3 regions of the Streptomyces griseiscabiei genome follow, and region 2 is predicted to be linked to each of the others. Evidence: riboswitches for the same ligand, from Rfam matches in the RefSeq annotation. Region 2 holds a riboswitch; each other region holds the start of a gene.
The links. A riboswitch is a leader RNA that binds a small molecule or an ion and turns the genes downstream of it on or off. The one in region 2 is predicted to bind cyclic di-AMP.

Region 1: it holds a riboswitch for cyclic di-AMP, as region 2 does, so the genes downstream of both, J8M51_RS10665 (C40 family peptidase) here and J8M51_RS21970 (M23 family metallopeptidase) in region 2, are expected to answer to the same signal.
Region 3: it holds a riboswitch for cyclic di-AMP, as region 2 does, so the genes downstream of both, J8M51_RS44800 (LysM peptidoglycan-binding domain-containing protein) here and J8M51_RS21970 (M23 family metallopeptidase) in region 2, are expected to answer to the same signal.

Annotation. Positions count from the first base shown of each region.
Region 1 covers NZ_JAGJBZ010000001.1:2,478,003-2,487,737, reverse strand. Annotated here, with positions in the region: gene J8M51_RS10710 (helix-turn-helix transcriptional regulator) at 1-674, shown strand, start outside; gene bioD (dethiobiotin synthase) at 708-1,433, opposite strand; gene J8M51_RS10700 (adenosylmethionine--8-amino-7-oxononanoate transaminase) at 1,435-2,724, opposite strand; gene bioB (biotin synthase BioB) at 2,717-3,955, opposite strand; gene J8M51_RS10690 (8-amino-7-oxononanoate synthase) at 4,154-5,284, shown strand; gene J8M51_RS10685 (DUF397 domain-containing protein) at 5,342-5,566, opposite strand; gene J8M51_RS10680 (helix-turn-helix domain-containing protein) at 5,576-6,436, opposite strand; gene J8M51_RS10675 (ATP-binding protein) at 6,684-7,142, shown strand; gene J8M51_RS10670 (DUF6328 family protein) at 7,114-7,620, opposite strand; gene J8M51_RS10665 (C40 family peptidase) at 7,766-8,239, opposite strand; cyclic di-AMP (ydaO/yuaA leader) riboswitch at 8,243-8,413, opposite strand; gene J8M51_RS10660 (hypothetical protein) at 8,831-9,148, opposite strand; gene J8M51_RS10655 (ATP-dependent Clp protease proteolytic subunit) at 9,156-9,735, opposite strand, start outside.
Region 2 covers NZ_JAGJBZ010000002.1:1,045,616-1,055,350, reverse strand. Annotated here, with positions in the region: gene J8M51_RS22000 (thymidine kinase) at 1-463, opposite strand, end outside; gene J8M51_RS21995 (alkaline phosphatase family protein) at 533-1,720, opposite strand; gene J8M51_RS21990 (DUF5998 family protein) at 1,720-2,307, opposite strand; gene J8M51_RS21985 (bifunctional acetate--CoA ligase family protein/GNAT family N-acetyltransferase) at 2,466-5,318, opposite strand; gene J8M51_RS21980 (HPr family phosphocarrier protein) at 5,520-5,801, shown strand; gene J8M51_RS21975 (GntR family transcriptional regulator) at 6,029-6,733, opposite strand; gene J8M51_RS21970 (M23 family metallopeptidase) at 6,935-7,723, opposite strand; cyclic di-AMP (ydaO/yuaA leader) riboswitch at 7,736-7,909, opposite strand; gene J8M51_RS21965 (M16 family metallopeptidase) at 8,158-9,546, opposite strand; gene J8M51_RS21960 (M16 family metallopeptidase) at 9,543-9,735, opposite strand, start outside.
Region 3 covers NZ_JAGJBZ010000006.1:40,758-50,492, reverse strand. Annotated here, with positions in the region: gene J8M51_RS44820 (Ppx/GppA phosphatase family protein) at 12-953, opposite strand; gene J8M51_RS44815 (DUF501 domain-containing protein) at 950-1,492, opposite strand; gene J8M51_RS44810 (FtsB family cell division protein) at 1,557-2,054, opposite strand; gene eno (phosphopyruvate hydratase) at 2,215-3,495, opposite strand; gene J8M51_RS44800 (LysM peptidoglycan-binding domain-containing protein) at 3,898-4,602, opposite strand; cyclic di-AMP (ydaO/yuaA leader) riboswitch at 4,607-4,787, opposite strand; gene J8M51_RS44795 (transglycosylase family protein) at 4,963-6,042, opposite strand; gene J8M51_RS44790 (cytochrome P450 family protein) at 6,248-7,645, opposite strand; gene J8M51_RS44785 (hypothetical protein) at 7,642-8,187, opposite strand; gene J8M51_RS44780 (nucleoside triphosphate pyrophosphohydrolase) at 8,189-9,169, opposite strand; gene J8M51_RS44775 (SurA N-terminal domain-containing protein) at 9,409-9,735, opposite strand, start outside.

The DNA.
Region 1 (9,735 bases), on a different contig from region 2:
CGGCCGCCCGGCTCCGCGCCCTCGCCGGGTTCGGCCCCGGACACGGCCACCGCGCCATCCGGCACCTCGCCACCCCGCACTACGTCGAGGCCGCCGTCCGTACCGGCGAGACCCGGGTGGCCGTCGCCGCGCACGCCGACTACGACCGCTGGGCCCGCACCGTCCGCAGCGCCGACGACCTCGCCCTCAGCGCCCGCTGCCGGGCCCTCCTCGCGACCGGGGAGGAGGCCGTCGAGCACTACCGCACCGCGCTCGACCTGCACGCCTCCGGCACCCGTGACTTCGAACGCGCCCGTACGGAACTCCTGTTCGGCAGCGCCCTGCGGCGGCTCCGCAACCGCACCGAGGCCCGCGACCGGCTGCACAGCGCGCTGGAGGCCTTCGACCACTTCGGCTCACCGCACTGCGCGGCCCAGGCCCGTGCGGAGCTCCGGGCCCTCGGGGAGCGCGCCCCCGCCGCGCCCGGCACCGAGGATCTCGCCGCCCGCCTCACCGCCCAGCAGCTGATGATCGCCCGCATGGCGGCGGAGGGCGCCACCAACCGGGAGATCGCCGCGCGGCTGCTGCTGAGCCCGCGCACGATCGACCACCATCTGCGGGGGGTGTTCTCGCGGTTGGGGATCAGGTCGCGGATCGAGTTGGTGCGGTTGCTGGGTGAGCAGTCGGCGCCGTGACAGCCGCGCCCCTGACGGGGCGCGCGGTCGGCCTCAGACGTCGGCGGAACCCTGCGCCGCCGTGAAAGCGGCGGCGTCCCACGCGCCGCCCAACCGCGGCGCCAGCCAACCCGTGGACGCCACGCGGAAGTCGGCCGGGGCCAACGCCCCCGCCCCCGCGGGCACCGCCCCCAGCAGCGGAGCGTTCGCCACCACCGGCAGGTCCGCCAGGTTGCAGCGGCACGCCAGGTCCGGCGAACCGGGCCAGCTGCCGATGACGACGCCCGCCAGCTCCAGCTCCCGCGCGGCGAGTTCGCGGGCCGTCAGCTCGGTCGTGTTCAGCGTGCCCAGCCCGGCCGGGGCGACCAGCAGGACCGGCGCCGCGAGCAGCCGTGCCGTGTCCGCCAGGGTGCCGCCCGCCTCGTCGAACCGGACGAGGAGGCCGCCCGCGCCCTCGACCAGGACCAGATCGTGGTCGACGGCCAGCTTGGCCGCCGCCTCGGCGACGTCCTCGGGGTGCACGGGCGGCAGCCCGGACCGCCGGGCCGCGGTCCCCGGGGCCAGGGGCTCGGGATAGCGCGCGAGCTCACGCGCCGTCACGGTCCCCGCGAGCCGGGCCACCTCGTCCGCGTCGCCGCGCTCGTCCGGCCGTACACCCGTCTGCGCGGGCTTGAGCACGGCCACGGACCGCCCGGCAGCGACGGCCGCCGCCGCGACGGCCGCCGTGACGACCGTCTTGCCGACCTCCGTGCCCGTCCCCGTGATCACCAGGACCGTCATGTCATCCCTCCCGCACGGCCGCGCACACCGCGCGCGCGATCCGCGCCACGTCCTCGTCGCCCGTGACGTACGGCGGCATCGTGTAGACGAGATCCCGGAAGGGCCGCAACCACACGCCCTCGCGGACCGCGGCCGCCGTCGCCGCCTCCATGTCCACCGGGTGGTCGAGCTGCACCACACCGATCGCGCCGAGGACGCGCACGTCCTTCACCCCCGGGACCTCGCGCGCCGGCGCGAGCCCGTCGCGCAGCCCCGTCTCGACGCGCTTGACCTCGGCGAGCCAGTCCTGACCGAGCAGCAGCTCGATCGAGGCACAGGCGACGGCCGCGGCCAGCGGGTTGCCCATGAAGGTGGGCCCATGGGCCAGCACCGGCACCTCGCCCCGGGAGATCCCGTCGGCCACCCGGGCGGTGCACAGCGCCGCCGCCATCGTCAGATAACCGCCGGTCAACGCCTTGCCGACACACATCACATCCGGCGTCACCGCCGCGTGGTCGGCCGCGAACAGCGCGCCCGTGCGCCCGAACCCGGTCGCGATCTCGTCGAACACCAGCAGCACGTCGTGCGCGTCGCACGCCTCGCGCAGCACCCGCAGATACGCGGGGGAGTGGAACCGCATTCCGCCCGCGCCCTGCACCACCGGCTCCACGATCACGGCGGCCAGATCGTCGGCGTGCCGTTCGATCGCCGAGCGCAGCTCCTGCGCGTACGCCTCCTCGTACTCCACCGGCGGCGGGTCCACGAACACCTGCCGGGGCAGGACGCCCTGCCACAGCTCGTGCATCCCGCCCTCGGGGTCGCACACCGACATCGGCTGCCAGGTGTCCCCGTGGTAGCCGCCGCGCCAGGTCAGCAGCCGCTGCTTGCCGGGACGCCCGAGCGAACGCCAGTACTGCAGGCACATCTTGACCGCGACCTCGACGGAGACCGACCCCGAGTCGGCGAGGAACACATGCTCCAGGCCCTCGGGGGACAGATCGACCAGGTGCTTCGCCAGCCGTACGGCGGGCTCGTGGGTGAGCCCGCCGAACATCACATGACTCATCCGGCCGAGCTGCTCGCGCACCGCCTCGTTCAGGACGGGGTGGTTGTAGCCGTGGATCGCCGACCACCACGAGGACATGCCGTCGACCAGCTCGCCCGAGCCGTCCGCGAGCCTCAGCCGGACCCCGCTCGCCGACTCCACGACGAGCGGGTCCCGCCGGCCCGGCATGGGCCCGTACGGATGCCACACATGCCGCCGGTCCAGCTCCAGCAGCTCCGGCACGGTCAGGTGGGGCTGATCAGGCATTGGGCGCGAGATCGGTGCCGGCACCCCGACGGCGTACGGCCACGAGATCCGTACGGGCCTCTCCGGCCGAGGTCTCGGCGGCCGGGGCCTCGGCGGCGGAACCGCACACCCCGCCCCCCGCGTGCGACCCGCAACCCGCGCCCGCGTGCGACCCGCAGCCGCCCTCGGCGTGCGACCCGCACCCGGCGCTCTCCCGCGACCCGCAACCCCCACCGGCGGCGACGTGCGCCCGGTGCTCCGGCAGGGTCACCTGGTCGGTGCCCTCCACCTCGAAGCCGGCGTCCGCGATCATCTCCAGGTCGGCCTTCCCCGCCTGGCCCTCGCTGGTGAGGTAGTCGCCGAGGAAGATGGAGTTGGCCAGGTGTAGGGCGAGCGGCTGCATCGTGCGGAGGTGGACCTCCCGGCCGCCCGCGATCCGCACCTCGCTGTCCGGGCAGACGAACCGGACCATCGCCAGGATGCGCAGACAGCGCTGCGGGGTGAGGTTCCACTCCTTGGCCAGCGGAGTGCCCTCGAACGGGATCAGGAAGTTCACCGGCACCGAGTCCGGGTCCAGTTCGCGCAGCGAGAAGACCACGTCGACCAGGTCCTCGTCGCTCTCGCCCATGCCCGCGATCAGCCCGGAGCACGCCGACAGACCGGCGGCGTGCGCCTTCTGCACGGTGTCCACCCGGTCGGCGTAGGTGTGGGTGGTCGTGATCTCGCCGTAGGTCGCCTCGGACGTGTTCAGGTTGTGGTTGTAGGCGTCCGCGCCCGCCTCACGCAGCCGTTCCGCCTGTCCGTCGGAGAGCAGGCCCAGACACGCGCAGACCTCGACGCCCTCGTTCTGGTCCTTGATCGTCCTGATCGTGTCGGAGACCCGGGCCACGTCCCGGTCGGTCGGACCGCGCCCGGACGCCACCAGACAGACCCGCTTGGCACCCCCGGCGAGCCCGGCCGCCGCGGCCTTGGACGCCTCGTCGGGCTTGAGCCAGCTGTACTTGAGGATGCCGGCGGTGGAGCCGAGCCGCTGGGAGCAGTAGGAGCAGTCCTCGGGGCAGAGCCCGGACTTGAGGTTGACCAGATAGTTCAGTTTCACCCGGCGCCCGTACCAGTGCCGGCGCACCTTCCCGGCCGCGGCCACCACGTCCAACAGCTCGTCGTCGGAGGTGCCGAGGACGGCGAGCGCCTCGGCACGGCTCAGCGGCTCGCGCCGCAGCCCCTTGTCCACCAGCGTGTTCAGCAGGTCCATGAGAGCCGATCCTGTCCTACGGGACCGCTCCCGGCCAAGGAGAGTTCGGACAACAGAGTGGGATCGGCGTGTGGGTATCACCACATCGTGGGCGGCCGGTCCTGCCGTTAGTGTCTGTGCACTGCCTACAAAAGCCCCCACCGGGACCGTCCACGACGGCCCGGCGCGCCGGGGTGCCCACACCACCCCGGAGGACCCATGGCGTTCGGCTGGATCGACGAGCAGGCCTCGGCGCGCCGCCGGGCCGGGCTCGTACGGACCCTGCGGCCCCGCCCCGCCGACTCGCCGCTGCTGGACCTCGCGAGCAACGACTACCTCGGTCTGGCCCGGCACCCCGAGATCACCGAGGGCGCCGCCGAGGCCGCGCGCCGGTGGGGCGGCGGGGCCACCGGCTCCCGGCTCGTCACCGGCACCACCGAGCTCCACGGCGAACTGGAACGGGAACTGGCCGACTTCTGCGGCTTCGAGGCCGCCCTCGTCTTCTCCTCCGGCTACGCCGCCAACCTCGCCGCCGTCACCGCGCTCGCCCCGCACGGCTCCCTGATCGTCTCCGACGCGGGCAACCACGCCTCCCTCATCGACGGCTGCCGACTGGCCCGGGGCACCACCCAGGTCGTCGCCCACGCCGACCCGGAGGCGGTCCGCAAGGCGCTGGGCACGGGCGGCGGGGCGCCCGCCGTCGCCGTCTCCGACACCGTCTTCTCCGTGGACGGCGACGCCGCCCCGCTGGCCGCCCTCGCCGCCGTCTGCCGGGAGTACGGCGCCGGGCTCGTCGTCGACGACGCCCACGGGCTCGGTGTGCTGGGCGACGGGGGCCGGGGCGCGGCGCACGCGGCCGGGCTCGCGGGCGACCCCGACGTGGTCGTGACGGTCACCCTGTCCAAGTCGCTGGGCAGCCAGGGCGGCGCCGTCCTCGGCCCGGCGAAGGTCATCGACCACCTGGTCAACGCGGCCCGCACGTTCATCTTCGACACGGGCCTCGCCCCGGCCGCCACCGGCGCGGCGCTCGCCGCGCTGCGGCTGCTGCGCCGCGAGCCGGAACGGGCGGCGCGGGCCCGGGAGGTGGCGCGGGAGCTGCACACACGGCTGACGGCGTCGGGCCATGAAGCGGTGCGGCCCGACGCCGCCGTGGTGTCCGTACGCGCGCCGTCGCCGGATCAGGCGGTCCGGTGGGCGGCGGACTGCCGGGCGGCGGGTCTCGCCGTCGGCTGTTTCCGCCCACCGTCCGTGCCCGACGGCGTCTCAAGGCTGCGGTTGACCGCCCGCGCGGATCTCACACAGGGGCAGATCGACCGAGCCGTGGGGATCATCGGCGATACGCGACCGTGAGTCGGCGTCCCGGCCGAGCGTCGCCGCAAGCGGAAGTGCGCACGCTGCCGGTGGTGGTCACCGCAGCGTGGTGATGAATCCCTCCCAGGCGTCGGGGTCGAACAGCAGGGCGGGCCCCGCCGTGTTCTTGGAGTCGCGTACGGCCACCAGACCGGCCCAGCGGCCGGACCCGGGACGGGCCGTCTCCACGCAGTTGTTCATTCCGGTGCTGCGGCTGCTGCGCAGCCATCGCACTTCGCGCAGTTCGGTACTGGTGGGTACGTTCCGAGGCAGTGCGGACATGGTGCCTCCTTACGCGCCGGCGGCTAGCCCGGCGATGTAATCCAACGAGTCCTCGGGCGAAAGGGCGTGGATCTGAAGGGCGTTGAAGGCCTCGACATACGCCTTGAGGTCTTCTTTCCGTTCGAGGTAGAGGCTACTCGTCAAGTGGTCGAGAACAACCACGTCCAGATCAGATGTGCTCCGAAATGAGAAAATTACGAAAGGGCCGGTGAGGCCGATATGCGCCCCGGCAGTGAACGGGAGCACCTGCAGTCGCACTTGGGGAAGGCGCGCCGCCTCCACCAGACGGACCAGCTGCCGGGTCATGATCTCGGGGCCGCCCACCTCACGTCGGAGAACGCCCTCGTCGAGCACCGCGCTCAGCCGCATCGGCGGGCTCCCGCGCAGCACTTCCTGCCGCGCGAGCCGCACCTCCACGAGCGCGTCGATTTTGTCGTCTTCCAGCCCCTCCACCGCGGCCCGGGTCACCGCCCGCGCGTACTCGGGGATCTGCAGCAGTCCCGGCACCACCGAGGTCTCCAGCGTCCGCATCCCGCCGGCCTGGGACTCCAGACTGATGAAGTCCCGGTACGTCGGCGGCAGTACACCCCGGTACGCGTGCCACCAGTTGTGCCGCCCGCCGCCGTCCTCGGAGCCCGCGAGCGCCAGCAGCAGTTCCCGTAACTCCGTGTCGTCGACCCCGTAGGCGTCCAGCAGCCTGCGGACGTCCGCGGGCTTCACCCCGCTGGCGCCCGTCTCGATCCGGCTCACCTTGGACTGGTGCCAGCCCACGCGATGGGCCGCCTCGATACTGGTGAGCGCGGAACGGGTGCGCAGGACACGCAACTCGGCACCGAGCTTGCGGCGGCGCACCGCCGGACCGTACTGCATGGGATTCTCCTTCCGCCCGGCGCGCGAAGTCGGGGTGACGACAGAGGATGGACGAAACCCTCACCCAAATACGGTCGGCCGTCGGATAGTTCACCGCTTCGAGCGACAGATATATGCATATCTTGGTGGATCGCCACCCGTGACGGCCCAGGTAGTGGCAGTCTGGCGCGAAGCACCAGTCCGGGACCGTAGTCGAACCATCCGCTCCCTGTCGGACACCGGTCCCGTGGGAAAGGGACGCCTCGCCATGGCAGATCACCTGGAAGCATCCGTCACTCTGCCGAGCGATCCCGCCTCGGTGTCCGCGGCCCGGAACTACGTCGCCAGTGTGCTCGCCGAATGGGGCCTGCCGGGCGACACCGACATCGCGGACACCGTGCGCCTGATCGTGTCCGAACTCGCCACCAACGCCGTCCAGCACACCCTGGGCCAGTCGCCCACGTTCACCGTGGACCTCGCGCTCGACCGGGACGAGCACTTGCGCATCGGCGTCACCGACAGTCACCCACGCTTCCCGAAACGGCTGCCGGCCGCCGTCCAGCAGGACAACGGCCGGGGCATGGTCATCATCCGCTGGCTGACCGCCGAGTGCGGCGGCAGGCTGAGCGTCAGACCCACACGGGAGGGCGGCAAGACGGTGGCGATCGAACTTCCGTGGACGGTTCCCGTCCAGCCGGTCACGGCCGGCGGTCCGCAGGAGACCTGAGGGAGTGCGCGCGTCCCACCAGCCGCGGCAGCACACCCCACAGGAACACACATCCGACGAGGGTGCCGGCCCCGGCGGCGATGCCGGCCGCCCGGTCGAGCGTCACATCCACGACCAGCAGGACGGATCCGGCGAAGGCGAGGATCAGCACCACCAGGCCCGCGCCGGCCAGCCGGGAGGAGACCCGGACGATGACGGGCTTGGCGTTCTGCCCGAAGAGCGAACGGTGCAGTGCGGCCGGGGCGGTGAAGAGGGCCGCAGCGAGGACCGCGAGGAGCAGGGTGGTGACATAGGTGGCGCGCTGCACGGAGTCCAGCTCCGGGAAGCGCGGGGTGAAGGCCAGCGTCAGCAGGAACGCGAAGAGGATCTGCACCCCCGTCTGGGTGACCCGCAGCTCCTGGAGCAGTTCGGAGAAGTTGCGGTCTGCGCGTTCGAGGGGGGTCTCGTTGCGTGCGGGGACGGTGTGTTCGTCGGCCATGGGCGGACGGGTAACCAGATCCGGCCATGGCACGCCTGTTCGAGGCGTGGTCGCCGGTGGGATGCCGGTCGGGGGCGCCCGTTGGCGGCACCCGTCGAGGGCGCCCGTCGGGGGCGGCGGAGCCTCCGCCGCCCCCGACGGTGGGTCAGCGGACCCGGCCGTACCAGACGTTCTTCGTCCAGAGCTTCTGCAGCCGGACGATGTCACCCGTCTTCGGCGAGTGCCAGATCTTTCCCTTCCCCGCGTAGATACCGACGTGATAGACGTTCGAGCCCGAGTGGAAGAAGACGAGGTCTCCGAGCTTGCGGCTGCTCGCGGAGATGTGCTTCGTCTTGTTGTACTGCTGCTGAGCAGTACGGGGCAGCTTCTTGCCCGCCTTCTTGAACGAGTAGAGCGTCAGCCCTGAGCAGTCGAACCTGCCCGGGCCCGTGGCGCCGTACTTGTAAGGGGAGCCCTTCTTGGAAGCCGCGACCTTGAGTGCCTTCGACGCCACTGTGGCGGCCTCGGCGCCGGATGCGGCGCCCGGGACCACGATGCTGCCGCTCACTGCGGCGATGGTGAGAGCCGAGGCCGTGCCGGCCCGGGTCAACAGCGACGGGACACGATTCAGCGCAGACATGCGCAACCCTTCGTCAGCCGCCTGTGAAGGATGACCTGTCGGATTCGGGCTGGCGAAGTTGCCCGGCCGCTGACGCGGCTTCACCCCAAGGGCTGCTCGGCCCGGTCATGGCTTGACCGTTCCGGCGACCCGTCGTGCTTGGGTCCTCCACTCCTGCCGATGCACTCCTGTCGACCGGTCATCCGGGTAGCGGCAGGACTCGGCGTCCACCCGGATCGCCCCGCCGCTGCGGCGGGGGCTTGTCGTCAGGAAGGGATCTTGGCGCACGGACGTCCGAAAATCCCAACGGAACCGTGGATTTGTGGTCTTACTCACCACTCGACCGTTCGGGTGGACAGAGCCTTTTCGGCTGTTGTGTCCCACTGGTCGAGGAGGTCCGCACCAGCACCGGAATGAGGCGTTCCGGCCATGTACCAGGCATGTTGCGCAACTTCACAGGTCCTCATGACGTATGGGCCGATGGGTCGATCACGGTAGGCCGTCCGGAGGGCGGGAAACCCGGACCGGACGCTCCGTCAGTAGTACGGCGAACGGCCCGGGATCGGTTCAGACGGCCGAGCGGTCCCGTGCGGGGGAGGTGAGTTCCTGTGCTCAGGCGGGCGAGTCCTCCGGCTCCGGGGGCAGGGCCACGCGGCCGGCCCGTCGTTCGCCGTCGAGGACCCGCAGCGCCCGCGCGAGGGTCGGGGCGTGCACCTCGTTCTCCCCGCGCCTGTGCATCAGTTCGAGCGCTTCGCGCAGTGCGATCGCCTTGGCGACGAGCGCCTGCGCCGCGCGCAACCCGCGGTAGGTGTCGCCCGGGCGAGCCGGATTGATCCGGCCGAGCAGATCGACCACGTCCAGGTAACGGTCGATCAGCTCCGCCTCGGCGCGGGTGAGCGCGGGCAGCGGCGGCAGTTCCGGTGGCAGCATCCGCGCCTCACCTCGCGCCGGGGAGCGGGTGGGAGCTCCTGCGGCTCGGGATCACCCGGTCGGCCAGCCCGTACGCCACCGCCGCCTCGGCGTCGAGGAACTTGTCCCGCTCGATGTCGGCGCCGACCCGCTCCGGGCTCTGCCCCGTGTGCCGGACGAGCATCTCCTCCAGCATCCGGCGGTTGCGCGTCAACTCCGCGGCCTGGATGACCAGATCGCTCGTCTGCCCCTCGATCCGGCCGCTCACCTCCGGCTGATGGATCAGCACGCGTGCCCCCGGCAGCATGAACCGCTTGCCGGGCGTGCCCGCCGCCAGCAGCACCGCGGCGGCCGAACCCGCCTGTCCGAGGCAGATGGTCTCCACGTCACAGGTGACGAACCGGATCGTGTCGTAGAGCGCCGTCATCGCGCTGAACGAGCCGCCCGGCGAGTTGATGTACAGCGAGATGTCGCGGTCCGGCGACTGGTACTCGAGATGCATGAACTGCGCCATCACGTCGTTCGCCGAGGTGTCGTCGATCGGCGTCCCGAGGAACACGATCCGTTCCTCCAACAACTTCGAGTACGGATCCATCGTTCGGTGACCC
Region 2 (9,735 bases):
TGTGCGTGGCGCGGGCGCCGCACCAGCACAGGGCCTCGACCTGGAGGACCTCCACGCGGTCGGCCAGCTCGACGAGGCGCTGGGAGCCGGGGAAGAGCTTGGAGCGGAAGTCGGTCGTGATCCCGAAGGCGTAGACGTCGAGGCTGAGGTCGTCCACGACGCGGGCGAGCTGGTCGATCTGCTCGGGGGCGAGGAACTGGGCCTCGTCGGCGATCACATAGTCCGCGCGGCGGCCCCGGGAGAGGTGGTCGACGAGGTACGCGTACAGGTCCTGGCCGTCCTCGACCTCCACGGCGTCGGTCACCAGGCCCAGCCGCGAGGACAGCTTGCCCTCGCCCGCGCGGTCGTCACGCGTGAAGATCATGCCCTGGAGGCCGCGTGCCGAACGGTTGTGCTCTATCTGGAGGGCCAGCGTCGACTTCCCGCAGTCCATGGTTCCGGAGAAGAACACCAGCTCGGGCATGGTGGGTTGAGCACCTTTCGGTGAGGAGGGCGAGGGGGCGGCGGGGCGGACGGCAGGGCCGGCGGAGCCTCAGGAGCGTACTTCGAGCAGCGGGACCAGCTGTTCCACGGGGGTCATCGAGCCGTGGTTGCCGACCATCGCCGACTCCTTGGGCTCCCGCTCGGAGGCGATGATCAGGACGTCGTCGCGGGCGGCCGCGATCACGTCGCCGAGGCGGGCGTACACCCGCTCGTCGATGTGCGGGCCGAACCAGCCCGCCTCGATCGCCTCGTCGCGGGAGGCGATCCAGAACTGCTCGCCGAGGACCTCGCGCCAGCAGGTCAGGACGTCCGACCGGGCGCCCGGTACGGCGTACACATGGCGGGCGCGGCCCTCGCCGCCCAGCAGGGCGACCCCGGCGCGCAGCTCCCAGTCCTCGTCGAAGTCGATGCGGTGCTGTTCGTCGAACGGGATGTCGATCATGCCGTGGTCGGCGGTCACGTACAGCGCGGTGCGCGGCGGGAGTTGCTCGGCGAGGCGCTGGACCAGCCGGTCGACGTGCATGAGCTGGCCGCGCCAGGCGTCCGAGTCGACACCGAAGCGGTGTCCGGCGCCGTCCAGCTCGGAGTAGTACGTGTAGATCAACGCGCGGTCGCCGGCCGCCAGTTGCTCGGCGGCCACATCCATGCGGTCCTCGCCGGAGAGCCTGCCGTGGAACGTGCCGCCGCTCAGCGCGATCTGGGTGAGGGGGGTGTTCTGGAAGGCGGGGGCGGTGACCTGGGCGGTGTGCACACCCGCCTGGTCGGCCAGCTGGAAGATCGTGGGGTACGGCTGCCACACGCGCGGGGACGTCCACGGCTGCCAGCGGAGCTGGTTCATCAGCTCCGCCGTCTCCGGGTTGCGGACCGTGTAGCCGGGCAGGCCGTGCGCGCCCGGGGGCAGGCCGGTGCCCACGGAGGCGAGGGAGGTGGCGGTGGTGGCGGGGTAGCCCGCGGTGATGGGGCGGCCGGTGCCGCCGCGCGAGGACGCCAGCAGCGCGGTCATGTACGGCGCCTCGTCCGGATGCGCCCTCAGCTGCTCCCAGCCGAGGCCGTCGACCAGGAACACACAGGCCCGGTCGGCCGCCGTCAGTTCCGGTATCGCGGCGGCCGTACCGGGAACGCCCATGCCGGCCGCGAGGGTGGGCAGCAGGTCGGCGAGCGAGCCGGTCCCGTACTCCGGGACGGGGGCGGAGCCGACGGCGAGGGGTTCCGGGTGGTCCCAGGTGGGCAGCGCCATCAGCGGGCGGTGTCCGCGGTCGCCTCGGAGAGCGACTGGGCGAAGGCGAGGGCCTGGCGCACGGTCTCCGGGCCGTCCCCGGCCTCGCTGACCCGCAGGCTGAGGTCGTCCGCCGTCGAGCTGCCCGTGTATCCGTGGTCCGCCTCGCAGTTGGGGTCGCCGCAGGCGGCGGGCTCCAGGTCGATGCGGGAGACGGCTCCCCAGCCGATGGTCAGGACGACCTCGCGGGGCAGGGTGCCCGGGGCGTACGACTCCGGGTTGGCGACGACACGGCTGAGCACGACCGACGAGATCCGGCCGATCTTGACCGACTCGGTCGAGGTCGTGGCGTACGGCGTCGGCGAGGTCGTGTCCGCGGCCTGCTCGTCGGTGTGGCTGACGATGAAGCGGTTGCCCGTGAGCACGAGGACGGTCACATGCCGCCGTACCTCGTTCGCGTCGAACGTCGTCTCCTGATGGACCAGGTACGACTTGATGGCCTCGCCGCCGACAGCGGCCTCCACCGCCTCGGCCACGAGGGCCGGGTAGTAGCCGCTGCGCTCGATCGCCGCACGCAGCCCCTGGGTCGTCGTACTGGTCTTGGCCATGACGTCCATCCTACGGTGGCGCACCGACTGCGAGGGACCGCTCTGCCGTCTCCGTTCTGTCGTGGACGGTTCAACGCGCGGGCCCGTGCGCCGCCCGTGCGGGGTGCGTGCGCCGTCTCCGGCGGGCCGGGAGCGGGACCCCCGGTACACCACGTGCCTCAGTAGACGGGGAGCGTCCGCGGGCCGAGGTCGTCCCGGGCGGGCGGGCGCGCGAGCCGGACGGTGGCGCCGAGGACGCTCAGGCCGTGCTGAGCGACGACGACGGGCTCCAGGGAGACCGCCACGACCTCGGGATGGTCGTCGACCAGCCGGGAGACCCGCAGCAGCAGCTCCTCCAGCGCCCCCGTGTCGACGGGGGCGGAGCCGCGCCAGCCGAAGAGGAGCGGTGCCGTCCGGATCGATCGGACCAGCGAGGCCACGTCCCGCTCGGTGGCCGGGATCAGGCGGTGCGCCATGTCCCCGAGCAACTGCGACGCGGGCCCGGCGAGCCCGAAGGAGAGCACCGCTCCGGCCGCCGGGTCCACCACGGTCCGGACGATCGTGTCGACCCCGCGCGGCGCCATGCCCTGGACGACCGGACGCAGCTCCTCCGGCCCGCCGAACAGCTCGGTCAACTCCGTGTACGCCCGCCGCAGTTGCTCCTCGTCCGCCAGGTCGAGCCGTACGCCGCCGAGGTCCGCGCGGTGCCGCAGGTGCGGGGCGGTCGTCTTGAGCGCGACGGGATAGCCGATGGCCCGTGCCGCGTCCGCCGCCTCGTCGGGCGTGGGCGCGGGCCGCGCCTGGCGCGGCCGGATGCCGTACCGCCCGAGCAGCGCGCCCGTCTCCTCGGCCCCGAGCGTGAGTCCCTCTCCCCTGGCGAGCAGCGCGTCGATCTGCTCGGCCGCCCCCTTCTCGTCGATGTCCTCGAACTCGGGGACGCGTCCCGGCTCCGCCGCCTCGCGCCGCCACTGGGCGTAGTGCACGGCTTCGGAGAGGGCGCGGACGGCCCGCTCGGCGGCGGGGTAGGCAGGGATGAGGTGGGAGTCGGAGGGGGGCGCAGGTGTGACGTCCGCTCCCGCGCCGTCCTCGGTGGGCGGTCGTTCCGCGGGGTCGGGCCGACGGGCGTCGCCCGCGGCCCTGGGCGCCTCGCCGCTCGTCTGAGGCGCCGTGCTGGCCGCGGCCGACAGCGCCTCCGCCAGCCCGCCCAGCTCGACGTGCACCACGAGCACCGGCTTCGAGGGGTTCGCCGCGGCGGCCGAGCGCAGGGCCTCCGCCAGGGCCGCGTCTCCCGGTGACCTCTCCCCCAGTGCCGGTATCGCCGTCACCACCACCGCGTCGCACGAGTCGTCGGCGAGCGCCCGCGACAGCGCCGCGTGGAAGTCCCGCGCCGAGGCCCCGGTCGTCAGGTCCCGCGGCGGCAGCGGGCGCAGCCCCTCGGAGAGGCACGCGTCGTACGTCAGCATCCCGAGCGACTCGGAGTTCCCCAGGATCGCCACGCGAGGGCCCGCGGGCAGCGGCTGGCGGGCCAGCAGCAGCCCCGCGTCGACCAGTTCGGTGATCGTGTCGACCCGGATCACCCCGGCCTGGCGCAGCAGCGCGGACACGGTGGTGTGGGGCAGCTGGGTGGCGCGCACGGCATGCCCCAGGGGCGCGGAACCGTGACGCGCCCCCTGCACCACCACGAGCGGCTTGACCGCCGCCGTGCGCCGGGCGAGGCGGGTGAACTTGCGCGGGTTGCCGATGGACTCCAGGTACATGAGGACGACATCGGTGTCCGGGTCCTCGTACCAGTACTGCAGGACGTCGTTCCCGGACACGTCCGCGCGGTTGCCCGACGACACGAAGGTGGAGACGCCCGTGACGCCGGTGACCCCTCCCCCGCGCCGGTGCAGCCGGGACAGCAGGGCGATCCCGATGGCGCCGGACTGGGCGAAGAGGCCGATGCGCCCGGAGCGCGGTGTCTCGGGGGCGAGCGAGGCGTTGAGCCGTACGCCGGGAGCGGTGTTGATGATGCCGAAGGCGTTCGGACCGATGATGCGCATGCCGTAGCTGCGCGCCTGGCGCACCAGCTCGCGCTGGCGCGCGCGCCCGTCGGGGCCGCTCTCGGCGTATCCGGCGGACACGACCACGAGCCCCTGCACGCCGTGTTCCCCGCACTCGGCGACGACCTCGGGGACGTAGGCCGCCGGGACGGCGACGACCGCGAGGTCGACGGGGCCCTCGATGTCGGTGACGGACCGGTGCGCCGGCACCCCGTCGAGTTCCTTGTCGTCCTCCCCGAGCGCCTTGTTCACCGCGTACAGCCGCCCGGTGAAGCCGGCGTCCCGGAGGTTGGCGAGCAGGCTGCGGCCCACTCCGCCCGGTGTGCGCCCGGCGCCGACGACGGCGACCGAGCCGGGGGCGAGCAGTCGCTGGACCGATCTGGCCTCGGCCCGCTGCTCCCGGGCGCGCTGCACGGCGAGGGAGCGGTCGGTGGGCTCCAGGCCGAACTCCAGGCGGACGACGCCGTCCTCGAAGCTGCGCTTCTGCTGGTACCCGGCGTCGGTGAACACCTTGATCATCTTGCTGTTGGCGGGCAGCACCTCGGCGGCGAAGCGTCTGATGCCGCGTTCGCGGGCGACGGCGGCGATGTGTTCGAGGAGCGCGGAGGCGACGCCGCGCCCCTGGTGGGCGTCCTGGACGAGGAAGGCGACCTCGGCCTCGTCGGCGGGGGCGGAGGCGGCCATCCCGTCGGCGCCGATGCGGTCGTAGCGTACGGTGGCGATGAACTCGCCGCCGACCGTGGCGGCGAGCCCCACCCGGTCCACGAAGTCGTGGTGCGTGAAGCGGTGGACGTCCTTGGCGGACAGGCGAGGGTACGGCGCGAAGAAGCGGTAGTACTTCGACTCGTCCGAGACCTGCTCGTAGAAGCTGACAAGACGCTCGGCGTCATCGACGGTGATGGGCCTGATGCGTGCGGTGCCGCCGTCGCGCAGCACCACGTCGGCCTCCCAGTGAGCGGGGTACTCGTGCCGGTCCGGCGAGGTCTGCATGGGCCCCAGAGTACGGCTCGCGTACGTATGCGGCGCGGGGCAGTCTGGGGAGGCACAACAGAAGCACGACACAAGCGCGACAGCCGGTTCGCGGTCAGGCCGTGGGCCCGTTCCGGTACGTCGCCCCATATGGGAAACTGGTCTAGACAACCTGGTCTAGACCTCTCTTGATACCCGAGACATCCGAAGGGCAGCATCAACATGGCTGAGCGCCGCGTCAACGTCGGCTGGGCCGAGGGCCTCCACGCCCGCCCCGCATCCATCTTCGTCCGGGCCACCACGGCCTCCGGTATCCCCGTGACGATCTCCAAGGCCGACGGCAACCCCGTCAACGCCGCCTCCATGCTGGCGGTCCTGGGCCTCGGCGCCCAGGGCGGCGAGGAGATCGTGCTCGCCTCCGACGCCGAGGGCGCGGACATCGCGCTCGACCGCCTGGCGAAGCTCGTCGCCGAGGGGCTCGAAGAGCTCCCCGAGACGGTCTGAACGTCCGGGTGACCGTGACGGGTGACCGTGACGGAAAGGGCTGAAAAGCCTCCCGCGCGCATCATCCGCACACACACCGAAGGGCTCGTCCGATTTATCGGGCGGGCCCTTCGCCTATTCATCCCGAATCCGCTTCGCATCCGCCACGAATCCGCTCTTATTCCGTTCTGCGGGCAGCAGGAAAAATGCCCCACGGAATTCATACGTCTTTGTATACGGCTCCCGTGTTAATGCCGCAGGCTCTGCATGTTTACGGGGTGTTGCGAAGTCCTCACACGGTCGGGGCGCTCCGCCCCGGCGGCCCCGCCCGGAAACCGGAGCCGGTGCGCGGCGGTGGCGCGCTCGGTGTGCAGGGAGGTGATGGTCCGGGCCCGGTCGCTGTCGCCGCGCGCGACGGCGTCCACGATGCCGCCGTGCTCCGCCCAGGACTCCACGGGGTCGGCGGGCGCCTCGACCGCGTACATCCAGGCGATCTTGTGCCGCAGCTGGGCGAGTGTGGAGGTCAGGGCGGGGCTGCCGGACGCCTGTGCGAGCGTTTCATGGAACCAGCCGCCCAGGGAGCGCAGATCGTCGCTGGTGCCCCTCCTGGCCCGCTCCTGGCCCAGTCTGACCAGGCCGCGCAACACCTTGAGGTGCGCCTCCGTACGCCGCTGGGCGGCGCGGGCGGCGCCCAGCGGCTCCAGCAGCATGCGCATCTCCAGCAGGTCCGCGGCCTCCTGCTCGGTCGGCTCGGCGACGCACGCGCCCGCGTGCCGGCGGGTCACCACGAACCCCTCGGCCTCCAGGGTGCGCAGCGCCTCGCGCACGGGGACCCGGCTGACGCCGTACCGGCGGGCGAGCAGTTCCTCGGTGAGACGGCTGCCGCGCTCGTAGACACCCGCGACGATGTCATCACGGATCGCCGTGCATACCGAGTGCGCCGGAATACGCATGACCGACCTCCGCCTTAATCCCCGTGAAACGTCGATGATTGACGTGTCTTCCAGCGACTCTATTGCAGTGAGCCGGAATTTCCGATGGCGCACCGGAATCCAGGGATATTTTTTGGACAGGAGGTGCGTCACAAGAGGTTCGCACAACGAGGAAAGCCCCGGCTCGATGAGCCGGGGCCTCCTGGGAAGCGGTTGGGTCCGTCAGACGTTGACGCCGTGCGAGCGCAGATACGCGGCGGGGTCGATGTCCGAGCCGTACTCGGCCGTGGTCCGGGCCTCGAAGTGCAGATGCGGGCCCGTGACGTTGCCGGTGGCCCCGGAGAGGCCGATCTGCTGGCCCGGGGTGACCCGCTGGCCGACGGAGACGCCGATGGACGACAGGTGGCCGTACTGGGTGTACGTGCCGTCGTCCATCTTGACCACGATGTTGTTGCCGTACGCGCCGCCCCAGCCCGCCTCGACGACGGTGCCGGAGCCGACCGCGAGGACGGCCGTGCCGGACGCGGCGTGGAAGTCGACACCGGTGTGGCTGCCGGAGGACCAGACGGCGCCACCGGTCTTGTAGCCGGTGGAGATGTAGGAGCCGCTGATGGGGGCGACGTAGGTGTTGAGGCGCTCGCGCTCGGCCGCGCGGGCGGCACGGGCCTTGATCTCCTCGCGCTCCTTGGCGGCGGCACGTTCCTGCTCGGCCTTCTCGGCGGCGGCCTTGCGGGCCGCCTCCTGCGCCTGCTTCTTGACCGCGGCGACCTCGGCGGCCTGCTCCTGGGCGGCGGCCTGCGCGTCCACCTGGTCGGCGACCGTGTCGCCGAGGGTGATGATCTGGTTCAGGCCGGTCTGCTCGACGGCGGGCTCCTCCGCGGCGAGCGCGGGGCCGGCCAGGGTGCCGAAGACACCGGTGGTGGTGAGAGCGGCGACGCCCACGTTCCTCGTGGTCGTGCGCTGCACACGGCCGGGACGGCGGTGCTTGCCGGGGGCGCGGGTGAACGCCATGAAGTGGCTGGTCCTTTCCTTCCCTCTCGCCTACCGGGTTAGCTGACGGGTTCGGAGCAGGAAGGTCTCCTACGGCTGCCCCCCGTTTCGCGTCGCTCGCGAAGGGCACCCGATTCACCCCAGGGACTTCGGTGGGTCCCCGGCTCCCCTGGCTCGCGCCATACGGGGACTCGGCGATGACTGTCCGGTGCCGCGGCTGCGGCGAACATCTGACGAACAGCCGGACCGACGCTAAGTGGGCCGTCTTCGAAATAACAAACGGATCACAGGATTTGTTAACTACGCCACAGGTCAGACACACCGCCTCCGCCATCAATACGGACAAACGTGGGCCCTGGTGACTCTTCAGTCACCAGGGCCTCACATGTGCGTGTCTTTCCGCCCGATATCTACTCGGCTTCCACTCGGCCTCTACTCGGCCTCCGCCTGTGCTTCTACTCGGCCGGTACGACGGTGACTTCGCCGATCCCGAGGGCCCTGACCGGCTCCTCGATCTGCGCGGCGTCGCCGACCAGGACGGTCACCAGACGGTCCACCGGGAAGGCGCTCACGGCGGCCGCGGTGGCCTCCACGGTGCCGGTGGCGGCGAGTTGGCGGTACAGCGTCGACTGGTAGTCGTCCGGCAGGTACTGCTCGACCTGGTCGGCCAGCGTGCTCGCCACGGCCGCGGCCGTCTCGAACTTGAGGGGGGCGACCCCGACCAGGTTCTGTACGGCGACGTCGCGTTCGGCGTCCGTCAGGCCCCCGGCGGCCAGGGTGCGCAGGACCGTCCACAGGTCGTCGAGCGCCGGACCGGTGTTCGGGGTGTCCACGGAGCCGCTGATGGCGAGCATCGCGACACCGGAGCCGTCGGGCGCGGAGCGCAGCACCTGGCCGAACGCGCGCACCCCGTAGGTGTATCCCTTCTCCTCGCGCAGGACGCGGTCCAGCCGGGAGGTGAGGGTGCCGCCGAGGCAGTAGGTGCCGAGCACCTGCGCCGGCCACACCCGGTCGTGGCGGTCCGCGCCCACCCGGCCGATGAGCAACTGGGTCTGCACGGAGCCGGGACGGTCCACGATGATCACGCGCCCGGTGTCGTCGGCGCTCACCGCAGGCACGGTGCTCGGCTTGGCCGGGGAGCCGGTCCAGGCGCCCAGGGTGTCGCCGAGCAGCGCGTCGAGGTCGACGTCGGTGAGGTCGCCGACGATCACCGCGGTGGCCGTCGCGGGGCGTACATGCCGCTCGTAGAAGGCGCGTACGGCCGCGGAGTCGATGCCCTCGACGGTCTCCTCGGTGCCCTGGCGGGGCCGGGACATCCGGGAGGTGGCCGGGAACAGTCGGCGGGACAGCTCCTTGGCGGCCCGGCGGCCCGGGCTGGCCGTCTCGTGCGGGATCTCGTCGAGCCGGTTGGCCACCAGCCGCTCGATCTCGCTGTCCTCGAAGGCGGGGGCCCGCAGCGCGTCCGCGAGCAGCCCGAGGGCCTTCTCCAGCCGCGACACGGGCACTTCGAGGGACAGGCGTACGCCGGGGTGGTCGGCGTGCGAGTCGAGGGTGGCGCCGCAGCGCTCCAGCTCGGCGGCGAACTCCTCGGCCGTGTGCTTGTCGGTGCCCTCGGAGAACGCCCTGGTCATGATGGTGGCAACGCCGTCGAGGCCGGCCGGCTCGGCGTCCAGGGGAGCGTCGAGGACGACCTCGACGGCGACGACCTGCTGGCCGGGGCGGTGGCAGCGCAGCACCGTCAGGCCGTTGTCCAGGGTGCCGCGCTCGGGCGCCGGGAAGGCCCAGGGGCGGGCGTCGCCGGCCTGGGGCTGCGGGTGGAAGTCCATGGTCGCGAGCTCGGTCACTTCGCCGACTCCTCGGTCTCGTCGGTGGTTTCGGCGGCCTCCGCCGCGGTGGCGTCCTCTTCGGCGTCCCCGTCGCCGGCGACGGGCTCGTACACGAGCACCGCGCGGTTGTCGGGCCGCAGGCGTGCCTTGGCGATCTCCTGGACCTCGGCGGCGGTCACCTCCAGGACGCGGTCGACGGCGGTGAGG
Region 3 (9,735 bases), on a different contig from region 2:
AATTCTCGGTCTCAGGTCAGGGACCAGGCGATCCCGTCGAGGATGTCGTGCTCGCTCACCACGACCTCCGCCGCCCCGATCCGCTCCATGATCGACAGGAGCACCAGGGCACCGGCGGCGATCACGTCCACCCGGCCCGGATGCATCGACGGGACCGCCGCCCGCTCGGCGTGCGTGGACCGCAGCAGCCACTCGGTGATCTCGCGGACCCGGTCGTGGGAGATCCGGGAGTGGTGGATCGCGACCGAGTCGTACGCGGGCAGGTCCTGGGCGATCGAGGACAGGGTGGTGACCGATCCGGCGAGCCCGACCAGGGTGTGCGCCTCGCCCAGCGGCACGCTCCGCTCGGCGAGGTCGAGCGCGGCCTCGATGTCGGCGCGGATCGCGGCGATCTGCTCCGGCGCGGGCGGGTCGACGACCACGCCGTCCCGGACGAGATGCCGCTCGGTCAGCCGGACGCAGCCGATGTCCACGGACCGGGCGCCGCGCACCCGGTCGTCGCCGACGACGAACTCGGTGGAGCCGCCGCCGATGTCCACGACCAGATACGGCCGGGCGAGGTCGGTGCGGCCCGTCAGCTCCTTGGTGGCACCGGTGAAGGAGAACGCCGCCTCCTGGTCACCGGAGATCACCTCCGGCTCGACGCCCAGGATCTCGAACACCCCGCGCACGAAGTCGTCCCGGTTCTCGGCGTCACGGGAGGCGGAGGTGGCCACGAAACGGACCCGCTCGGCACCCAGCTCCTTGATGACGGCCGCGTACTCCCGGCAGGCCGCGAAGGTCCGCTCCAGCGCCTCGGGGGCCAGCCGTCCCGTACGGTCGACGCCCTGGCCGAGCCGGACGATGGTCATCCGCCGGTCCAGTTCGAGGAGTTCACCGGTCGCGGGGTCGGCGTCGGCGACGAGGAGCCGGATGGAGTTCGTACCGCAGTCGACGGCGGCGACCCGGGTCACGCGTCCTCCCCCTGCGCGGACTCCGCCGCCGGCACCACGCACGGGCCCTTGGCCCACCACTCCGGCAGCATCGCGATCGCCTCGTCGCCCAGCGGGTTGACGCCGGGACCGGCGGCCAGCGAGTGGCCGACGAGGACGTGCAGGCACTTCACCCGGTCCGGCATGCCGCCCGCGCTCGGGAAGCCCTCCAGGACCTCGATCTCGTCGCGGCGGGCGATGTAGTCCTCGTGCGCGGCCCGGTAGGCGGCGGCCAGTTCGGGGTCGGTCGCCAGGCGTTCCGTCATCTCCTTCATCACGCCGTTCGCCTCCAGCGTGCCGATCGCGGAGGCCGCGCGGGGGCACGTCAGGTAGTACGTCGTGGGGAAGGGCGTACCGTCCGGCAGGCGCGGCGCGGTCTCGACGACGTCCGGCTGTCCGCAGGGGCAGCGGTGCGCGATCGCGCGCAGGCCGCGCGGCGGGCGGCCCAACTGCTGCTGGAACGCCTCGACATCGGCGTCGGTCGGCTCGGTGCGCGGGGTGGGCGGCGGAGGGGTCTGCATAACCTGCTACTCAAGTCCTCGGTGTGGCTCAGCGGTTCATCGGTTCACGGTCACGGGGTGACGATCACGGGGTGACCGTTCGGCTGTCGGCGGCGTCGGCCTTGTCGACCCCGTCCCAGACATTGGTGTACCAGGGGCGGTCGGCCGCTCCCTGCGTCGTACGGGACTGCTTCGCCGCGTCCGGGTCGATCATGGTGTAGCCGGTCTCGCCCGGCATCACATAGTGCAGCCGCTCCCGGATGCGCTGCTCGGCGTACGCGTCGTCCTGCCAGCGCGCCTTGAGGTCGCGCAACTCCTCGACCCGCTCGCGCGCCTCCTGGCGCTGTTTCCGCGTGTCGGCGATCTCGGCGCGCTGGGAGACGTACTGCCTTATGGGATAGGCGAGCGCCACGATCATCGAGCAGAGGACGAGGGCGAGGAGCGCGGCCCGGCCGGTCAGCCGGGAGCGCCGGACCTGGCGCTTGGCCTGGGAGCGGTAGACCCGCGCGGCCGTCTGCTCACCGAGCACCTTCAGCCGGGTCGCGGTGGAGAAACGGTCCCGGTCCCGGTCCTTCACGGCCATGTCCCGCTTCCCCTTCTTCTGCTGCCTTCTGCTGCTGCCTTCTTCCGCGTGTACGTGTCTCCCACGCGCGTACGTCCCCGCACACGGTACGGGACCGGTACGGGGACGTACGTACGACTGGCGCGGGCCGGGCCCTTAACGGCTCAGCCCTTGGAGCGGCTCAGCCCTTGAAGCGCGGGAAGGCGCTGCGGCCGGCGTAGACCGCGGCGTCGTCGAGGATCTCCTCGATGCGCAGCAGCTGGTTGTACTTGGCGACGCGGTCCGAGCGGGCCGGGGCGCCGGTCTTGATCTGGCCGCAGTTCACGGCGACGGCGAGGTCGGCGATGGTGACGTCCTCGGTCTCGCCGGAGCGGTGGGACATCATGCACTTGAAGCCGTTGCGCTGGGCCATCTCGACGGCGTCCAGGGTCTCGGTCAGCGAACCGATCTGGTTGACCTTGACGAGCAGGGCGTTGGCGGAGCCCTCCTCGATGCCGCGGGCGAGGCGCTCGGGGTTGGTGACGAAGAGGTCGTCGCCGACGATCTGGACCTTGTCGCCGAGCTTCGAGGTGATGGTGTTCCAGCCGGCCCAGTCGTCCTCGAACAGCGGGTCCTCGATGGAGACGAGCGGGTAGGCCGCCACGAGCTCCTCGTAGTACTCGGTCATCTCGGCGGCCGAGCGGGACTTGCCCTCGAACTCGTACTTGCCGTCCTTGTAGAACTCGGACGCGGCGACGTCGAGCGCGAGCGCGATCTGCTCACCGGGGACGTAACCAGCCTGCTTGATGGCCTCGATGATGAGGTCGAGCGCGGCGCGGTTGGACTCCAGGTTCGGGGCGAAGCCGCCCTCGTCGCCGAGACCGGTGGACAGGCCCTTGGTCTTCAGCACCTTCTTGAGGGTGTGGTAGACCTCGGCACCCCAGCGCAGGGCCTCGGAGAAGGACTCCGCGCCGATGGGGGCGATCATGAACTCCTGGATGTCCACATTGGAGTCGGCGTGCGAGCCGCCGTTCAGGATGTTCATCATCGGAACGGGCAGCAGGTGCGCGTTCGGGCCGCCCAGGTAGCGGAAGAGCGGGAGGTCGCTGGCCTCGGAGGCGGCGTGGGCGACGGCGAGGGAGACGCCGAGGATGGCGTTGGCGCCGAGGGAGCCCTTGTTGTCGGTGGCGTCCAGGTCGAACATGGCCTGGTCGATCAGGCGCTGCTCGGTGGCGTCGTACCCGACGAGCTCCGGGCCGATCTGCTCGATGACCGCGAGGACGGCCTTCTCGACACCCTTGCCGAGGTAGCGGTTCGGGTCACCGTCGCGCAGCTCGATGGCCTCGAAGGCACCCGTGGAGGCGCCGGACGGAACGGCGGCACGACCCGTGCTGCCGTCGTCGAGGCCGACCTCGACCTCGACCGTGGGGTTGCCTCGGGAGTCCAGGATTTCCCGGGCTACGACGACGTCGATGGACGGCACGAGCATCTCCTTCATGGGATGTGACGCTGAAAGTGCGGGGCCCGCGGGCCTTGCGACTAGAGCCTAACCGCCCCCGGGCCGTCGGCAGCCGACCGACCGTCCCGTGGACAGACAGACGGTACCCATTGTTCCCTGCCGGAACAAAGGGGGGTGGGCGAGAAAGTGAACAGAAGGGGGAACGGCCCTCTCTCCGGACAGAGAAAAGCCCCGCCCCGGTGCGTACGGGGGAATGCGCACCGGAGCGGGGAGCCCGTGGGGACGGGGGGACGGCCCTCACGAGGCCTTCACTATGGAGGACACGGATGTGAGCGGGCTGTGGTTCAGCTGGGGAGCGGCCGGATTTTTCGGCCCAGCCCGACCCGCCCTCACCGAGCCGGATCCGTCCCCACCGGCTTCGACGGGTCAGCTCAGGTGGAGCTGCTGGCCCGGGTAGATGAAGTCGGCGTCGTCGATGATGTCCTTGTTCAGCTCGAAGAGCTTCTCCCAGCCACCCTTGACGTTCTTCTTCTCGGCGATGCCGCTGAGGGTGTCGCCCTTGACGACCTTGTACTCGCCGTCGCCCTTCTTGACCTTCTTGCCGGTCGGGGTCTCGACGGTGGCGCGCTCGGAGGAGCGGGAGGCGCGGGTGTCCTCGGTGCTCTTCTGCGCGCTCTTCTCCGTGCTCTTCTGCGTGTTCTGCTGCGTGGAGCCGGAGTTCGTGTTGCCGCCGGAGGCGGCGGCGCCGTCGTACGAGGCGCCGGACAGGCCGGTGCCGCAGACCGGCCAGGCACCCTTGCCCTGGCCCGCGAGGACCTTCTCGGCGACCGCTATCTGCTGGGCCTTGCTCGCCTGGTCGGCGGTGGAGGCGTACTGCGTACCGCCGTAGGCGGCCCAGGTGGAGGCGGAGAACTGCAGGCCGCCGTAGTAACCGTTGCCGGTGTTGATGGACCAGTCGCCGCCGGACTCGCACTGGGCGACGGTGTCCCACTCGGAGGCGGTGGCGGCGGAGGCGCTGCCGGCGGCCATCAGCGGGGCGGCGATGGCGGCGGCGCCGGTGACACCGGCGACGGCGATGGCGCGAGCGGCCTTGGACGGGCGACGGTGCTTGCCCTTGCTGGAGAACAGCATGGAGAGATCCCCTCACCGACGCCTGCGAGGTGAGCTGTCGGGTTCGGGCCGGTTGAGTTGCCCGGCCGCGCTCGCTCGCCTTCCGGCTCGCTTCACGCGGCTTCACCCCGAGCCGGTCCAGCGTGAACCGCTGGGCCCGGCACTTACCTTGGGTCCCCCGCTCCTGCCTACGGCGCTTGACGCGACGACTGTTCCTTGCGGCCGTTGGCAGGATTCGGCGTACGACCGCAGGGGCCCGCTGTGGCGAGCGGTCACGACCGTAAACAGGTGATTGCCCGAATTTCAAAGACGATCACGGGGTCTGTGATTCATCTCCCATGTAGATCAAAACGGGCATTCAGGGGCGAACCATGACCCGAACTACCGCTGCTTTTCGCCCGTTTCGGCACCGACTTCGAGGGTCTGACCGGGAAGGATAAGGTCCGGGTCAGTTCCGACCGTGTCCTCGTTCTCGGCGTACAGCCCGCGCCACCCGCCGTCCAGGCCGAGCGAGTTCACGATGCCCGTCAGACTGTCGCCCGCCTGGACGGTGTAGGCACCGTCGGCGGCCTCGCGCGCCGTGTCGCCGCCGCGGGAGGCGTGCCGGCCGGAGGACTTGGAGTCGGCGGCACGGGAGCCGTCGTCGGCCGCGTCCGCGCCGGTACCGGCCCCCGTGTCGGCGCCGGCGCTCTCGTCGGCGCTGGCGCCCCGGTGACGGCCGGTACCGCTGTCGCCGTCATCGGGAGCCGTGGAGCTGTCACTCTGGGGCGACTTGCCCGATTCGGTACCGTTCTCGGTCTTGGCGGAGCCCTCGGAGGCGTCGGCGTTCGAGTCGCCCGACGCACCGGAGTCGGCCGAATCGCCCGAACCGGCCGACTGGGTCGAGTCGGCCCCGTCCGCTGCGCCGGACCCGTCGACCCCGTCGGCCTCGTCGTCCCGATCGGTCGAAGCGGATGAATCCGATGAAGCGGATGAATCTGATGATTTCGATGAGTCAGACTTTTCGGACGAGCCGTCCGACCCCGACCCCGACCCCGACTTCGTCGAGTCGTCCACGACCCCCGTGTCCACGTCGGCGGAACCGGAGTCGCCGCCGAGGTTGTGGAGCAGTCCGCAGGTGGCCCAGACGCCGACGCCCTGGTCGGCGAGCACCTTCTCGGCGACCGCGATCTGCTGGGAGCGGCTGGCCTGGTCGGCGGTCGTCGCGTACTCGAGACCGCCGTACTTCTCCCAGTTGTCCTGGGTCAGCTGAAGGCCGCCGTAGCGTTCGTTCCCGGTGTCCGCGCTCCATGAGCCGCCGCTCTCGCACTCCGCGACCTGGTCCCAGGTGGTTCCGCTGGCCGCGCTCGCGCCGGTGGCGCCGAGGAGTGGGATGGCGATGGCCGATCCGGTCACTCCGGCCGCGACGAGGAGGGCCGGAGCCTGACGGGGGCGACGGTGACGACCGTTCCCGGAGAGCATGCGGTTGCCTTTCACACGACAGCAGTGACCTGTGCGAAGGGTGTGGTGCCCCCTTCGCACTGACGTGTGAACGTAGCCGCAGTCGATCAGTTGTCACAAGTTAATGCAGCGCAGATCACGTGAAGATCACAGACTTGAGGGAGCGTCATCTTCCTTCGCGGAATGGGGTAGTGCTACAGGCTGCCTGGGTACTACTACGTACCGCTCATGCCGGGCTGCTCACAGACCGCTCTCGCGGGGTGAATTCGACCGGAAGCGTGCGCAACCCCCGCATGATGAGCCCTCCTCTCCATCTCAGATCGGCCGGATCCACCGCGAGTCGCAGGTCGGGGAGGCGGGTGAGGAGCGTCGCCAGCGCGGTCTGTCCTTCGAGGCGGGCGAGGGGGGCGCCGAGGCAGTAGTGGATGCCGTGGCCGTAGCCGAGGTGCTGGTTGTCACGGCGGGAGAGGTCGAGGGTGTCGGGGTCGTCGAAGCGGGCGGGGTCGCGGTCGGCCGCGGCGAGCACGACGAGGACGGGGTCGCCGGGGGCGATGTCCTGGCCGCCGATGGTGAGGGGCTCGGTCGCGAAGCGCCAGGTGGCGAGTTCCACGGGGCCGTCGTAGCGGAGGAGTTCCTCTACGCCGGTCTCCAGCAGCTCGGTCTCGCGGGCGGCCAGGGACGCCTGGAGGCGGGCGCGCTGCTCGGGGTGGGTGAGGAGGGCGTAGGTGCCGTTGCCGATGAGGTTGACGGTGGTCTCGAACCCGGCGAACAGCAGGATGAACGCCATCGCCGCGGCCTCGTTCTCGGTGAGGTGCTCACCGTGGTCGGAGGCGCGGATGAGCGCGGAGATCAGATCCTCGCCGGGGGCGGGGTGTTCGGTGAGACCCTCGCGCTTGCGGTGGATGAGGTCGGCGAGATAGCCGCGCATCTTCTTGACCGACCGGGCGACGCCTCCCCTCGGCCCACCGCCGTGCCGGATCATCATCCCCGCCCAGTCCCGGAAGTCGTCCTGGTCCTCCCGGGGGACGCCGAGCATGTCGCAGATCGCGTAGATGGGCAGGGGGAAGGCGAACTCGTGGATGAGATCGGCCTCGCCCTTCTCCGCGAACCGGTCGATGAGCTGATCGGTCAACTCCTGGACCCGGGAGGCGAACTCGGCGACCCGGCGGGGTGTGAACGCCTTGGAGACGAGCCGGCGCAGCCGGGTGTGGTCCGGCGGATCGATGTTCAGCAGATGCGTCATCAACTCGGCCTTGCGCTCACCGGGGATACCGGTCTTCCCCTTGGCGTGCGCGGGCTCGTCGTGATGCGCGGGGTTCTTGGACAGCCGCCCGTCGGCCAACGCCTGCTTGGCGTCCCCGTACCGGGTGACCAGCCAGGCCTCCACCCCACTGGGCAGCCGCGTCCGGTGCACGGGCGCGTGCTCCCGCAGCCAGGCGTACGCCGGATACGGATCGGTGGCGAACTCCCAGGTGAAGAGCTCCGGAGCACCGGTTCCCGTGGGGGTGTCTTCGGGGGTGCCGGTGGGTGTTCCGGTGGATGTTCCGGTGGATGTTCCGGTGGGTGTGTCTTCGGAGTTGCCTGTGGGGCTGCCGGTCGGCGGGGGTGCGGGCTGGTTGGTCACGCGTCGACGGTATCCGGCCGCCGCGGTGCTCCTCCGTCCGTCCCCGGTGCGGGGTCGGGGAGGAGGACGACCCGGTCGAGCGTGGGGTCGAAGCCCAGCACCGGACGGTCGTACGCGCCCTCCGGACACATCAGCACCGGCTTGCCGAGGCGGCGGCCGATGGAGCGCAGGAAGTGGCAGAACGCGTCGAGCCGGTCCTGGTCCTGGATCTCCCGCAGGTCCACGTCGAAGTCGATCTCCTCGTCCGAGAGGAAGCGGAAGATCGCCAGCAGGTCCCCTGTCGGCCAGACCCTCAGTCGGGGGCATTCCGCGTCGAGCGGTCGCGTCAGTATGTGGACCGCGCTCGGCACCGCGAGACGTGTGGCTCCCTCCTCGTACTCGTGGTGCCAGCCGCTCTCCTCGACGAGGTCGAGCAGGGCCTGCCAGTCGCCCGGTGCGGTGTCCGGGACGTAGAGGTCCGGCAGTGAGCCCATCAGGTCGGGGTCGAAGTCGTCCTTCGCCTCGTCCCACAGCAGGTCGGGAGTGGCCCGGCTCCGGTGCATGTCAGTCGGCGTCCAGGCCCTCCGCGGCGCGGATGGCGTCGCGGTAGGTGCGGGCCGCCGCTCTCAGTGCGGCTTCCGGGTCGATGCCCTCGGATTCGGCCTGGGCGGCGAGGGCGAGGAGTCGGTGGCCGATGTCGTCGGCGGACGGCAGGGCGACGGTGAGGCCGGCGGTGCGGACGCGGGAGGAGAGCTTGGCGGCGAGGGCGAGGCCGGGCTGGCCGAGGGGGATGCCGTCGGTGACCGACTCGCGCCGCTTCTCCACGGCCTTCGTGCGGAGCCAGTGCGCCTTGACCTCCTCCGGGGTCGTGGCCGTGGCGTCGCCGAAGACATGGGGATGGCGGTGGATGAGCTTGGTGACGATGCCGGCGGCGACGTCGTCGACGGAGAAGGGGGTGTCGGGGTCGTCCTCGGCGATGCGGGCGTGGAAGACGACCTGGAGGAGGACGTCGCCCAGCTCCTCGCGGAGTTCGTCGCGGTCGCCCTCCTCGATGGCCTCGACGAGTTCGTACGCCTCCTCGATGCCGTACTTGGCGAGGCCCTTGTGGGTCTGCCGCGAGGACCAGGGGCATTCGGCGCGGATGCGGTCCATGACCTGGACGAGGTCGAGGAGGCGGGCGCCGGGGAGGTCGTAGGAGGCGGGGAGCAGCTCCAGGGACGGCATCCGGACGCGGCCGGAGCCGGCGAGGCGGGCGAGGCCGTCGGTGAGGCGGGGTTCGCCCTCGGCGGTGGCCAGGACGACCACCGTGCGGTCGCCGGCGCAGGCGTCGACCAGGTCCTCGGCCGTCGGAGTCGCCCGCTCCACCACTATGCCCGCCTCGCGGAGATAGGGGAGCTGGGGATGCGCCTCGTCCGCGCAGAGGACGCGGTCCGCCCCGTGCAGCGCCTGCCAGGCCGGCCAGGAGAGCAGGCCGGGCGCGACCCGGTGGCTGGTGGTGAGCAGGACGACTCGGCCCGGGGAGGGGGAAGGGGTCTCGGGGGCCATGGGGGCGGGGGCGCCGGCGGGGCGGTGTGCGTTCACACGACGAACGTAACCCACGTCACGGACGACCCCCGAAGTTATCCACAGGCCGACGGACGGACTCGCGCCACATCCACAGGCGGGGCCCGCCCGTCCACATCCACAGGCCCGCTCGTCCGCGTCCACAGGCGGGGTCCGCCCGTCCGCGTCCACGGGCCGGGGCAACGCGCGCCCCGCGCCCGGGCGCGGGGCGTGTCCGCCCGCTACGCCGGCTTCTGCGAGGCCGGCGCCGTGACCTCCTTCAGCCAGGGCGTCTTCGCGTCCAGCAGGCCGACCCTGCCGGACGTCGGGTCGACGCCCCAGCTGCCGTAGCGGGGGTTGAGGTCCACGTCGAGCTTCTTCGAGGCCTCGGAGAGGGCCTTCCAGAAGACGACGCCTCCCTCCTGCGTGTTCAGGTCGGCGCCCACGGCGGTGGAGAGCTTCTGGACCTCGACGTCGCTGCGGAGGCTCTCGTCCAGCTGCTCGGGGGCGACGCTGTAGCGCTGCAGATAGGCCGTCTCCAGTGCCTCGGCCCCACCGGCCTGCGCCTC